4 regions of the Thioalkalivibrio sp. ALE17 genome follow, and region 2 is predicted to be linked to each of the others. Evidence: predicted binding sites of a transcription regulator. Region 2 holds the regulator's gene; each other region holds the start of a gene.
What was found. Region 2 encodes sigma-54, which starts transcription at its own class of promoters, with help from an activator protein. Its sites were predicted from a motif close to TGGCANGNTNCNTGCTT; they were not measured.
Positions count from the first base shown of each region.

Region 1: a site for sigma-54 is predicted at 1,944-1,960, ahead of fliL (flagellar basal body-associated protein FliL). Genes of this name have one in related genera too.
Region 3: a site for sigma-54 is predicted at 1,349-1,365, ahead of H609_RS0102600 (PEP-CTERM sorting domain-containing protein). Genes of this name have one in related genera too.
Region 4: a site for sigma-54 is predicted at 1,057-1,073, ahead of H609_RS0112925 (DUF4168 domain-containing protein). Genes of this name have one in related genera too.

Region 1 is NZ_AUDT01000004.1:155,442-158,644, reverse strand. It holds gene fliN (flagellar motor switch protein FliN) at 1-400, opposite strand, end outside; gene fliM (flagellar motor switch protein FliM) at 412-1,386, opposite strand; gene fliL (flagellar basal body-associated protein FliL) at 1,397-1,894, opposite strand; gene H609_RS0105455 (flagellar hook-length control protein FliK) at 2,185-3,203, opposite strand, start outside.
Region 2 is NZ_AUDT01000003.1:91,637-94,839, reverse strand. It holds gene lptB (LPS export ABC transporter ATP-binding protein) at 1-514, shown strand, start outside; gene H609_RS0103650 (RNA polymerase factor sigma-54) at 604-2,085, shown strand; gene hpf (ribosome hibernation-promoting factor, HPF/YfiA family) at 2,102-2,440, shown strand; gene H609_RS0103640 (PTS sugar transporter subunit IIA) at 2,444-2,911, shown strand; gene hprK (HPr(Ser) kinase/phosphatase) at 2,963-3,203, shown strand, end outside.
Region 3 is NZ_AUDT01000002.1:197,867-201,069, reverse strand. It holds gene tviB (Vi polysaccharide biosynthesis UDP-N-acetylglucosamine C-6 dehydrogenase TviB) at 1-393, shown strand, start outside; gene H609_RS0102600 (PEP-CTERM sorting domain-containing protein) at 520-1,311, opposite strand; gene H609_RS0102595 (VanZ family protein) at 1,530-3,203, shown strand, end outside.
Region 4 is NZ_KE384405.1:134,142-137,344, forward strand. It holds gene H609_RS0112920 (sigma-54 dependent transcriptional regulator) at 1-923, shown strand, start outside; gene H609_RS0112925 (DUF4168 domain-containing protein) at 1,218-1,739, shown strand; gene rplM (50S ribosomal protein L13) at 1,978-2,406, shown strand; gene rpsI (30S ribosomal protein S9) at 2,438-2,830, shown strand; tRNA gene H609_RS0112940 (tRNA-Gln) at 2,874-2,947, shown strand; RNA gene H609_RS14105 (RtT sRNA) at 2,986-3,119, shown strand.

The DNA of each region.
Region 1 (3,203 bases), on a different contig from region 2:
GGATTGGAATGCGCGTGCGGCCGATCTCCATGGAGATGGTCACCGGTACATCCAGGACCATCTCCAGGTTCAGCTCCTCCCCGTCGCCCTGCACCACGCCGGAGAGCTGCTCCGGCTGCAGGGCCTCCGCGCCCGGGTCCGGCTTGTGCTTGCGTTCCCGCTTCTCGGCCTTCGGCGCTTCCTGCGCCGGGTCCTCGGACGCCCCGCCCTGTGCCTCGTTCAGCAGCGCGTCGGGGTCGGCGGCTGCCTCGCCATCCTCGTCCTTCTGCTCCGCCAGGGCGGCCGCCCACTCGTCGGCCAGGGCCTGGTCATCGGAACCGCCCTCCGTCTCCGGATTCTCGGCGGCGGCCTCCGCGTCGGGGCCGGGGGTGTCCTGTTTGGGATCGTCGGTGTCTGCCATGCTGCGGCCCTCTATCGTTTGATGATCCGTTCCGAAATCTGGATCGCATTCAGCCCATTGGATACGCCGAACTTCCCGCGGAACATCGGGATGTCTTCGACCTGCAGGGAAATCTTTTCGGGGAGATCAACCGGGATGATGTCGCCCGGCTGGATATCCAGCAGCTCGCGCACGGTCACCTCGGTCTCGGCCAGGATGGAGCTGATCTCGACCTCGGCGGTCTGGATCTCCTCCTGGAGTGCGTGCATCCAGCGCTGGTCCACGTCGGAGCGGTCCGACTGGATACCGGTATCCAGCTGCTCGCGGATCGGCTCGATCATCGAGTACGGCAGGGTCACGTGCAGGTTGCCGCCGCCCCCGTCGAGCTCGATGTGGAACTCGCTGATCACCACGATCTCGGTCGGCGAGACGATATTCGCGAACTGCGGGTTGACCTCGGAGTTCAGGAACTCGAACTCCAGCTCCATGACCGGCTGCCAGGCCTTCTGCATGTCCTCGAACGCGCCTTCCAGCACGCCGTGCACCACCTTCATCTCCATCGGGGTGAAGTCACGCCCCTCGATGCGGGTGTAGTAGCGCCCGTCGCCGCCGAAGAAGTTGTCCACCAGGATGAACACCAGCTTCGGGTCGAACACAAACAGCCCGGTACCGTGCAACGGATGCGCGCGCACCAGGTTCAGGCTGGTGGGCACGAACAGCGAATGCATGTACTCGGAGAACTTGGTGATGCGGGTGCCGACCACCGAGATCTCGGCGGAGCGACGCAGCACGTTGAACAGACGGACCCGCAGGTGACGCGCGAAGCGCTCGTTGATCATCTCCAGCGTGGGCATGCGCCCACGCACGATCCGGTCCTGGGTGGCGAAGTTGAATTCGCGTGCCTGGCCATCACTCGGATACGGGTCTTCGGTCTCGACGTCGCCCTCGTCCACGCCGTGCAGGAGGGCATCGATCTCGTCCTGGCTGAGGATATCCGTCTGTGCCATGACGGGGCTCCTACTGCATCACCAGTTCGTTGAACAGCACGGCCTCGACCGCGTCCGGGGCATCGCGGGAACGCAGGATCCCGGCGATCGTCTCTTTCAGCTCTTCCGCCAGGGCCTCCTTGCCCGCGCGGGTATTGAGATCCTCGTAGCGCTGTTCCGCCAGGATGCCCAGGAGGTCGTTTCGGATTGCCGGCAGGTGCCGTTCGAAGGCCTCGGCGACCGCCGGGTCATGGGTCACCAGCGACAGTTCCGCGCGCAGGTAGCGGATGCGCCCCGGGGCCTCGATGTTCACCGTCATCGGCTCGAGGCTGGTGTACAGCCGCTCGGGCGGGCCGGCTTCGACCTGCTCGGTATCGTCACCGTCCGCCATCAGGAAGAACCAGGCGGCGGCCGCACCGCCGGCTACGAGAAACAGGACGACCAGGATCAGGACGATCAGCTTGCCCTTCCCGCCCTTCTTCGGGGCGCCGCCTTCGTCGTCGTCCAGATTGACTTCCTTCTCTGCCATATCGCACCCGCTGTCCGGTAAACCGAGGATTCGTTCTCGGTACAAACCTTAGCAAGGCTGATGCCAGAAGTCGTTTTAGTGTTTTTAATCCGTCAGTTACGGGTGGTCACTGGCGGTTTTCCGGGGCAAACGCGGGCGCGGAAAACATGAAGAACGTCAAGAATCGGCCGCCCGGCCGCCGTGAAAGACGGAATCTTGGCGGCACACGGGAACAGGGAGAACCCGGCATCAGCGCAGGAACGAGCCGGCAGCCACGGCCACAGGCCGCGGCTGCCACCGGGCCGGAGGGATCAGGCAAACAGGTCCAGGCGCCGGTTCAGCATGGAGAGCGTGCTGCCATCGGCGGCCTCGCGGTCCTCGGCCTCGGCGGCCTCGTCATCCGCCGCGAGCGCCGTCTCGCCGGCCTCCTGCTCCGCCTGCTCCTCGGCCGCGTGGTCGGACACGGTCGCATCGTCCAGCATCAGGCCGCTCTCGGCCAGGCTGTCACGCAGGCGCGGCATGGCCGCCTCCAGCACCTCGCGGGTCACCGGATTGGCACTGATGAACTGGATACTGGTGCGATCACCCTCGACCAGCACACGCACATCCAGGCTGCCCAGTTGCGGCGGGTGCAGCTTGAGTTCGGTACGCCCGCCCTGCGCCTGGGCCAGCATGCGAACCTGGTCGGCCAGCTCCCGGGCCCCGTTGGGCTGCTGCAGGAGTCGTGTCAGATCGAGGCGCGGCAGCGCCCGCGCCCCGTCCGTCCCTTCGGCCTGCCCGAGCCCCTGGGCCGGCAGCACCCCGCTCAGGGGGTCGGAACGGCCGCGGCGCGCCTCGTCACCCCCCTGCCCCATCCACTGGGCGAGGATCTCCAGGACGTTGTCGCGGGCCATGCCTCCCTGCGCACCCATCACGTCGGGCTTCAGGGCAACCGCGCCATCGCGTCCGGCGTTGGCCTGGGCCGCTTCGACGAACAGCCGCATGACCGCGGCCGGCAGCGGCTTCACCGGCAGGGCCCGCTCCTCGCCTCCTCCCCGGGCGGGGGTACCTTCGGCGCGGGGCACCTCGGCTCGTCCCGGTTCCTGGGTCGCAGCCATCAGCGCGGCGACCGGCAAGGCATTGCCACCCCCTTCGGGATCCGCGGCCAGGGGCTGCCCGTCCAGCAAGTCCTGGAGTCGCGCCAGCATCGCCTCCAGGTCCAGGCCTTCCAGTTCCTCGCCGGGAACGCCCAGGCTGGCCAGCAGCGACTCCATCTGGGGCTCCAGGATGGCCAGGAAGTCCTCGCCGTCCTGGCCCTTGAGGCGGCCTTGCAGGCCTTTCAGGTCGTCCA
Region 2 (3,203 bases):
CATTCACGTGCGCGCCCGCGCCGGTCTCGGCTACCTGCCCCAGGAGGCCTCGATCTTTCGCCGCCTGAGCGTGTGGGACAACCTGCAGGCCGTGCTGGAACTGCGTCCCGGACTGGACCGCCACGAACGCCGGCGTATCGGCGACGCGCTGATCGAGGAGTTTCAGCTCGAGACCGTGCGCCACAGCCCCGGGATCGCGCTGTCCGGCGGCGAACGTCGGCGCGCCGAGATTGCGCGGGCCCTGGCCGGTGACCCGCAATTCATCTGCCTGGACGAGCCCTTTGCCGGGGTGGACCCGATCTCGGTGGGCGATATCCAGGATGTAATTCGCCACCTTGCAGCGCGCGGCATCGGGGTTCTGATCTCCGATCACAACGTGCGCGAGACCCTCGGGATCTGCCACAGGGCCTATATTCTGAGCGAGGGGCGCCTGCTGGCCGCCGGGACACCCGACGAGCTACTGGCCGACCCCCAGGTGCGCCAGGTCTATCTCGGCGAGAATTTCCGCCTGTGATGCCGGCACGCGCACAACCCGCGCCGGTGCACAAACCACGAGGCACGATTTAAGATCGCTCTTATGGTCACCCGCGCCCCGCATAGCCAATGCTGAAACCCGGCCTGAATCTTCAGCTGGGTCAGACGCTCACCATGACCCCGCAACTGCAGCAGGCCATTCGCCTGTTGCAGCTGTCCACGCTCGAACTACAGGTGGAGATCCAGCAGGCGCTGGAGAGCAACCCGATGCTGGAGCAGGTGGAGGACGAGGACGAGATGGCCGCGACCGAGCGCCTGGACGCGGAGGGCGAGGTGGTGGAAGGCGACCGCATGGAGGCCACTACCACCAGCGATGACGTGATTCCCGAGGAGCTCACCACCGACAGCCGCTGGGACGACATCTACGAACCGCCGCCCGCCCCCAAGGGCGTGGATGACCGCGACCCACTGGAGAACACCAGTGACGATGACGGCGAGGGCCTGCAGGACCACCTGCTGTGGCAGCTGCACCTGAGCCACCTGACCCCGCGCGACCAGCGCATCGGCGCGGCCCTGATCGACGCGATCAGCCCCGATGGCTATCTCGAAGGCGACCTCGAGACCCTGGCCGAGACCATCAGCCGCGGCGAGGACGAACCCGTCGGCGTGGACGAGGTCGAGGCGGTCCTGCACTGGATCCAGCAATGCGACCCGCTGGGCGTGGGCGCGCGCGACCTGCGCGAATGCCTGGAGATCCAGCTGCGCGAACTGGCCCCGGACGCCCCCGCCCGCGAGGCCGCCCGGGCGATCCTGGAACACGGCATGGACAGCCTGGGCAAGCGGGATTACAAAGCCCTGCAACGCCAGTCGGGTGTGCGCGACCCGGACGAACTGGCGCGCGCCCTGGACCTGATCCGCACCCTGAACCCGCGGCCGGGCGCGCAGATCAGTGCCGCCACCTCCGAATACGTGGTGCCCGATGTCTACGTGCGCCACACCCCGGAGGGCTGGCGCGTGGAGCTGAACCCGGAGATCGCGCCACGCATCCGTATCAACGACCTCTACGCCGGCATGGTGCGCCAGGTATCGGATGCCCGCGACAGCGCCTTCATGCGCGACCAGCTGCAGGAGGCGCGCTGGTTCCTGAAGAGCCTGCACAGCCGCAACGACACCCTGCTGCGCGTCGCCGAGGCGATCGTCCATCGCCAGCAGGGCTTCCTGGAACACGGCGAGGTCGCGATGCAGCCATTGATCCTGCGCGATATCGCCGAGATCCTGGAGATGCACGAATCGACCATCTCCCGGGTCACAACCCAGAAATACATGCACACCCCGCGCGGGGTCTTCGAGTTCAAGTATTTCTTTTCCAGCCACGTCGGCACCAACGACGGTGGCGAGTGTTCCGCCACCGCCATCCGTGCCATGATTCGCGAATTGATCGACGACGAACCCGCGAACAAGCCGCTCAGCGATGCCCGGCTCGCCCAGATCCTGGCGGACCGGGGCATCAATGTGGCGCGTCGCACCGTAGCCAAGTACCGCGAGGCGATGCACATCCCTTCATCCAGCGAACGCCGGCAGATGGCCTCCATGCCCACCGGCCACAAGTAACCAAGGAGTCCCGACCATGCAGATCAACCTGACCGGCCACCATGTGGACCTCACCGACGCCCTGCGCGACTACGTCAACGAGAAGTTCGCGAAGCTGGAGCGCCACTTCGACAAGGTCATCGACGTGCACGTCGTGCTGACCCACGAGAAGACCCAGAACCAGTTCAACAAGGCCGAGGCGAATCTCCAGGTCAGCGGCAATCACATCCACGCCGAGGCCTCCCACGAGGACATGTACGCCGCCATCGACGCGCTGATCGACAAGGTCGACCGCCAGCTGATCAAGCACAAGGAAAAGGTCAAGGATCATCACCGGGCCGAGGGCGCCCAGCGCAACCGCGAGCAGGCCTCCTGACCCATGTCCATTGCCGAGCTGATCACCGCCGAGCGCATCCGCCTGGAGCCGGAATGCTCCAGTCAGAAGCGGGCCCTGGAGGCCCTGTCGGAACTCCTCGCCGGCGGCGGTGATGCCGGCGGACCGGGCAGCACCGCGATCTTCGAGGCCCTGTCCGCGCGCGAAAAGCTGGGCTCCACCGGCCTGGGCCATGGGGTTGCGATCCCCCATGGCCGCCTGGCCGATCTCGAGGCTCCGCGCGTGGCCGTCCTGCGCCTGGAGAGCGGCGTCGACTTTGACGCCATGGACCACGAGCCGGTCGACATCCTGATCGCCCTGCTGGTCCCGGAGGCCGCCACCAGCGATCACCTCGACCTGCTGGCCCAGCTGGCGCGCGGGCTTTCGCAACCGGACACCATTGCCGCCCTGCGCCGGGCCGGCGATGCCGCCAGCCTGGAACAGGAACTCGTCCGCCGCTTCCGCGAGGGCTGATCCCGTGCGCCCCGCACCCTGCCACGCCACCGATCCCCGCCGGCCCTGCTCATGAACGAGGCACTGGGCGAAGGCGGGATTGCCCGCGACATCAACGTGGAGAGCCTGATCCAGGCTATGGGCAACCGCCTGGATCTGCGCTTCGTGCATGGCGAGCACGCCGCCCCCGACCGCAAGCTGGTCGGCGAGGACGGGGATGACCTGCCACTGGCCGGCCACCTCAACCTGATCCGCCCCAACCGCATCCAGGTCATCGGGGACTTCGAGGCCCGCTACATCGCCGGCCTCAGCG
Region 3 (3,203 bases), on a different contig from region 2:
ATCTCGGACAACACGGTGCGGGCCCTGGTGCGCAAGGGCATCAACCCGGTGGGCGCTCGCATCCTGGTGATGGGGCTGACCTTCAAGGAAAACTGCCCCGACCTGCGCAACACCCGCGTGATCGACATTCACGCCACCCTGGCCGGCTATAACGCCGAGGTAACCGTCTTCGACCCCTGGGTGGACCCGGCCGAGGCCGAGCACGAATACGGCATCACCCCGGTGACCGAGACCCCGGACCCGGGGCAGTTCGATGCGATCGTCGTCGCGGTGCCGCACCGCGAGTTCCTGAAGATGGGGATCGAGGCGATCCGGGCGCTGGCACGCCCGGAGTCGGTGATCTTCGACGTGAAATCGGTCTTCCCGAGGGAGACGACCGACCTGCGCTTGTAGCCGCGGTTCGGGGTGCACTCGCAGGGAGGCATCGAATCCATCGCGTTCGGTGTCGCCCCGGTTTTGCGACGAAACGATCTTCGACGGGTGGCGCAGCGCCCGTCGAAGATCTCTGTGGTGGATGTTTCAGCTGCCGCTGTCGGACTGCTTGCGGCGCCAGAGCATCGATCCGGCTACCAGCAAACCGCTGGCAAACAACACCAGCGTTCCCGGCGCGGGAACGGGCTCTCGCTCAACTTGCTCGAGTTCACCGATGGTCATGTTGTCGAAGCTGAAGATGTCGGTCTGCGGGCCTTCGACCAGGTCAAAGTCGAGCGAAGTGAACAGGAAGTCCTCACTTGAGGCGATTGCGCCGAAGTAGAAGACCGAGCCGTCCGTAGACCCGCCGGATCCCACGGTGTGCGGGACGGTTTCCTGGTGGACGCCTCCCGAGCTCAAGTTGAAATTGATCAGCAGTTGCCCGCCGAAATCACCGATGTCGATCCCGTAGAACCCGAAGGCGGCGATGTCCTGTCCGAAGTCCACACCGAATCCGTCGTCTCCCGTCGCATCGGCCCGCCAGGTGTTGGTGCCGGATACGGAATAACGACCGAAGAAGGCGCTGCCCTCGGAGACGGTCTTGATGCGGCCGTCCCCCGTAAGGGTTGCGTCAAGCGTGCCACCACCGAAGCCGGGGAAGGTCAGATTCAGTGGCGCAGTGGTCCCCGTGGCAAAGCCTTCGAAGTCCTCGGTCCCGACGCCACTGAGCGACCCGAGAAAGGCGCTTTCGGCCGCATCGGAGTTGGGGGTCTCAGACAATGGAACGGTCGCCGAGTTGTTCAGGTCCTCTCCGAAATAAGTGATGAACGCGGCCTGGGCCGAGGTTCCAGCCAGCATCGCGCCCGCGGCGATCAGTGCAATAGCGAGTGGTCCTTTCATGCTGCGACTCCCTTGTTGGCATCCTGGGTCCCGTCCGAAGCAGAAATCGTGCCATTGCGCTGCAAGTCACTGACTTGTCGGGATTCAACGGGGCATACGAGAGGGTTTGGCCTTGTCGGTGTAAAGGTTCGTGACGCTTGTCGCGATTCCTGTGCGCTACTGCTCCGCGGACTCCACCGGGTATACAGTGATGACCCGGTCCCATCCCCGAGCGCCGCATGAACGCGATGGCGAATGCAGACGAGCCCTTGTCCCTGCGCACCTGTGCGCTGTGGGCCTGGCTGTCGCTGGGGGCGGCGATCTATCTGACGCTGCTGCCGTTCGAATTCGGCTCGATGAGTCTGGAACGCGCCTGGGAGATCTACCGCGGCATGAGCCTGACCGGCCCCGGCACCAGCGGCCGCCAGCAGTTTATGGCCAATGCCCTGATGTTCTTGCCGCTGGGGTTCTTCTGGACCGCGTGGCTGACCCATGGCCGCCGCAACCGGCTGACGGCCTTTGCGGTGTTCACCTTTGTGGCGGCCCTGGGGCTGGCGGTTACGGCGAGCGTGGAGTTCCTGCAGGTCTGGCTGCCCTATCGGCACCCCGCGGGCGCCGATATTGCCGGTAACTTTTCCGGGGCCGTGGCCGGTTCGCTCGCCTGGCTGGCCCTGCGCGATCCGCTGGTGCGCTGGAGGCAGGTGCTGGAAGGCGCGGGTGCGCAGACCCTGACCGCCGGCCTGGTGGTCTATGCCGCGCTCTACGTGCTGGTTGGCTTCGTCCCCTTTGACTTTGTACTGGCCGCGGACGAGTTGCGGGCCCGGTTGGCATCGGATGCCTGGGGCTGGTGGGTGGCGGCCGGCGCCTGCACTGGCGGCGTTCGCTGTATCAGCTGGCTGACGCTGGAGGTGGTGGTCAGTGTACCGGTGGGCTTGCTCCTGGCGCTTTGGCTGCAGCGGCGCGGAGCTTCGCTGCTAGGGGCCGGGATTCCCCTGGCCCTGCTGCTGGCGGGCCTGCTGGAGCTGTTGAATCTGGCGACTCTGTCGGGGATTGCCGAAGGACGTTCCGTGCTGCTGCGGGCACTGGGGATGGGGATCGGCCTCGTCCTGTTCCGGCGCCTGCCCGCGCATCCCCATGGCGTGATCCGGACGCTGCAGCAGCTCGCCACGCCGTTGCTTGTGACGGGTACCGTTGCCTACGCCTTGCTGCTGGTCGCGCTCAACCACGGCTTCGGTGCGTTTCACGCCGACGGGGAGGCGGCGCGGGCGCAGTGGGCCGACCTGAACCTGTGGCCGTTCTATTACCACTACCACGTGGACGAGATCCACGCCCTGCGCAGTACCGCGCTGCACCTGGCCATGTACGCGCCCCTGGGGATGCTGGTCTGGCTCTGGCAGTTGCGCCATCCATTGCAACCGGCCGCGTTGAACCTGCTGGCCGTCGTCGCGGGGGCGGTGCTGGCACTGGCGGTCGAGGCCGCCAAGCTGTTCGTGGACGGTGCCCGCCCGGACCCGGCCAGCCTGGTTCTGGCCGGGCTGGCGGCCGGGCTCATGGCGGCCTCGCTGCAGTGGCTGGAACGCGCGAGCGTGGCGGGTGTCGCGCAACCGGCCGTCGCGTCGCGAGACGAGCCCCGCAATGCAGCCCCGGGACCGAGCGTTCCCGGCCCCGTCGAGGGCTCTCTGCAGCGGTTGCGGCAGGCCCTTGGCGGTCTCCTGGCTTTGGTGGCCGTGCTGGCGGCGGTGACCTGGCCGGTGGCGCCGGTCGCGCTGGCCGCGGGGTTGCTGGCCTACGCCGCCTTGCTGGCCTGGCGCCCGCAGGCCTGGCTGGTCGTGATGCCGATTCTGCTGGCCACGCTGGACCTGACTCTCTACCACGGGCGCCTGTTCGTCTCCGAGCTGGATCTGTTCCTGCTG
Region 4 (3,203 bases), on a different contig from region 2:
GGATCGCGGCCGCCGACGGCAGCGTCCTGATTACCGGCGAGTCCGGGACCGGGAAGGAGCTGGTGGCGCGGGCGCTGCACGCGGAAAGTGACCGGGCGCAAGGGCCGTTCGTCGCGCTCAACTGCGCCGGCATCCCCGAGGCCCTGCTGGAGTCGGAGCTGCTGGGGCATGTAGCGGGTGCCTTCAGTGGGGCCAAGGGTGCCCGTCGAGGACTGTTCACCGAGGCACATGGGGGAACCCTGTTCCTGGACGAGATCGCCGAGATGCCGGTGGCGATGCAAAGCAAGCTGCTGCGCCTGCTGCAGGACGGACGGGTGCGCCCGGTGGGCGCCAACGAGGAGATCGAGACGGATGTGCGTATCGTCGCGGCCACCCACCAGGACCTGCAGGCGCACATGGCCGACGGCCGTTTCCGCGAGGATCTCTACTATCGTCTGGAGACCTTCCGGATCGAGATCCCGCCGCTGCGAGAACGCGGTGACGATATCGAGTACCTGGCCCTGCAGTTCCTGCGCCAGCAGGCCCTGGCCCGAGGCCTGCCCGAGCGGCGTCTGAGCCCGGAGGCCTTGCGCGCGTTGGTGCGCTACCCCTTCCCCGGGAACGTACGCGAACTGGCCAGCCTCATCGAGCGCGCCGCCACCCTGGCCACGGGCGAGGTGATCGAGACCCGGGACCTGCCGGAACGCGTGTTCGCGATCGGCGGCGAAGATGCGGGTGTGGCCGCCGGTGGTGCCGGCGCAGAGGTGTTACCCGTAGCGGGAGTCGGCGACGACACCCAATGGCCGACGCTGGAAGAGCGCGAGCGCGACTACATTCAGCGGGTCCTGGAGCACGTGGACGGCAACAAGCAGCGGGCCGCGCGTATCCTCGGCATCGGACGCAAGACGCTCTACCGCAAGCTCGGTGAATCCGACCCGTCGTGACATCCTGACCCGGGTCGAGCTGACCCATGTGTCATTATGACCCATTCACAATCCCGCCGTCGGCGGACGCCCTGTCAGCTGATTCAGTCCTAACCATCTGATTCCTATAGAATGTCTCCCCGGTTGCCATTGTTGGCACGATGCCTGCTCCTTCTCAGTCAGCAATCGGAGAAGCGCAGCCCGCACGGGCTCATTCCTCCTCACACGGTTGCGGCGCGGCTGGACCGGGGGCGCCTCGAGCGGGTCCCGGTCGGCCGCGAGATCCGATCGAACCAAAGGAAAAGGAGCAACATGATGAATATGCGCAAGACGATCCTCGCGATGGCCCTGACTTCCCTGTTTGCCGTCGGTGGCGCGGCCTCCGCGCAGTATGGTGGTGCCGAAGGCGGCGCCGGCGGTGGCGACATGGGCGGCGCCCAGGGTGGCCAGCCCCCGGCCCAGGAAGGCGGTGCCGGCGCCGGCGGCGGTGCCCAGGGCGGCCAGCCGCCGCAGGGTGGCGCCCAGGGTGGCGCGGCCCAGGGCGGAGCCCCGATGCAGGAAGCCCCCGAGGTGGACCTGAGCGAAGAGGACATTGACACCTTCGTGACCGCCTTCGTCGCGGTGCAGGAAGTGCGCGAGGACTTCGCTGACCGCCTGCAGAACGCCGAGGACGAGACCGAGGCGCAGTCCATGCAGCAGGAAGCTCAGGACGAAATGGTCAGCGCCGTGGAAGACACGGGCATGAGCGTCGAGGAATACAACGAAGTCGCCATGGCCCTGCAGAACGACCCCGAGCTGATGCAGGAAGTGCAGGAGCGCGCCGAAGCTCAGCTGTAAACGGGTTGTGTGCCGCCCCGGGCCTTGCGCCCGGGGCCTGCAAGGGGGGCCGCCCTTCGGGGCGGCCCCTTTATTATGTGCGGAGGGCGCTCGCGCAGGCCCCGGCCCGCCACGTCGCCTCCGGTGGACGTCGAGCGCGGCCCGTCTCGCGAATTGTCCCTTTTGCTTGAATCGGGTGAAGGGAAGCGTTATTCTTGCGCGCTTTCTGAATCGCCCCGACCTCGGAGCATCGAACATCATGAGTACCATCAGCGCCAAGCCGGCCGAAGTCGAACGCGACTGGTTTCTCGTCGACGCCGACGGCAAGACCCTCGGCCGACTCGCCACGGAGATCGCACGCCGTCTGCGCGGGAAGCACAAGCCCGTGTACACGCCGCATGTCGATACCGGCGACTACATCGTCGTGATCAACGCGGAGAAGATTCGCGTCTCCGGCAACAAGGCCATGGACAAGAAGTACTTCCACCACACCGGTTATCCGGGTGGCATCAAGGAAGCCAACTTCACCCAGATGATCGAGCGTCATCCGGAGAAGGTGCTGGAGCTTGCCGTGAAGGGCATGCTGCCGCGCAACCCGCTTGGCCGGGCCATGTTCAAGAAGCTCAAGGTCTACGCCGGCACCGAACACCGGCATACGGCCCAGCAGCCGCAGCCGCTCGAAGTCTGAGCCGCCAGAATCAGCAAGGGAATCGATCCGAATGGCTACCAATCAGTATTACGGCACCGGCCGCCGCAAGACCGCCGCTGCGCGCGTCTTCCTGCGCCCGGGTACGGGCAACATCACGGTTAACCAGAAGCCGCTGGACGAGTTCTTCGGCCGCCAGACGTCGCGCATGGTCGTGCGCCAGCCGCTGGAGGCGACCGAGTCCACCGAAAACTTCGACGTGATCGCAACCGTCGAGGGCGGTGGTGGTAACGGCCAGGCCGGTGCGATCCGCCTGGGCATTGCCCGCGCCCTGGTGCAGTACAACGAAGAGCTGCGCTCGCCGCTGCGTCGTGGTGGTCATCTGACCCGCGATGCCCGCGAGGTGGAGCGGAAGAAGATCGGCCTGCGCAAGGCCCGTCGTGCAACCCAGTACTCGAAGCGTTAAAATTCGCCTCGAGTTTCTGCGGGACGCACGCGATCCGGTTTACTGGGGGATCGTCTAGCGGTAGGACTACGGACTCTGACTCCGTCAACCCAGGTTCGAATCCTGGTCCCCCAGCCATCCATGGAAGAAGGCCCCCTTGTGGGGCCTTTTTTCATGGATAGATGGAAGTTTCCAGGATGAGAACCTGCAAGGTTCGACGGCGAGGCGAAGCCGAGCCGAACAGCGCCGCTTGCGGCGCTGGCCCGCAGGGCGAGGCGCGTAGCGCCGAGTAATCCTGGTCCCCCAGCCATCCATAGAGAAGGGCCCCCTCGTGGGGCCCTTTTCTATGGATATTTGAGCGAGTCCAGGGTTCGAACCTGGAAGGTTCGGCGGT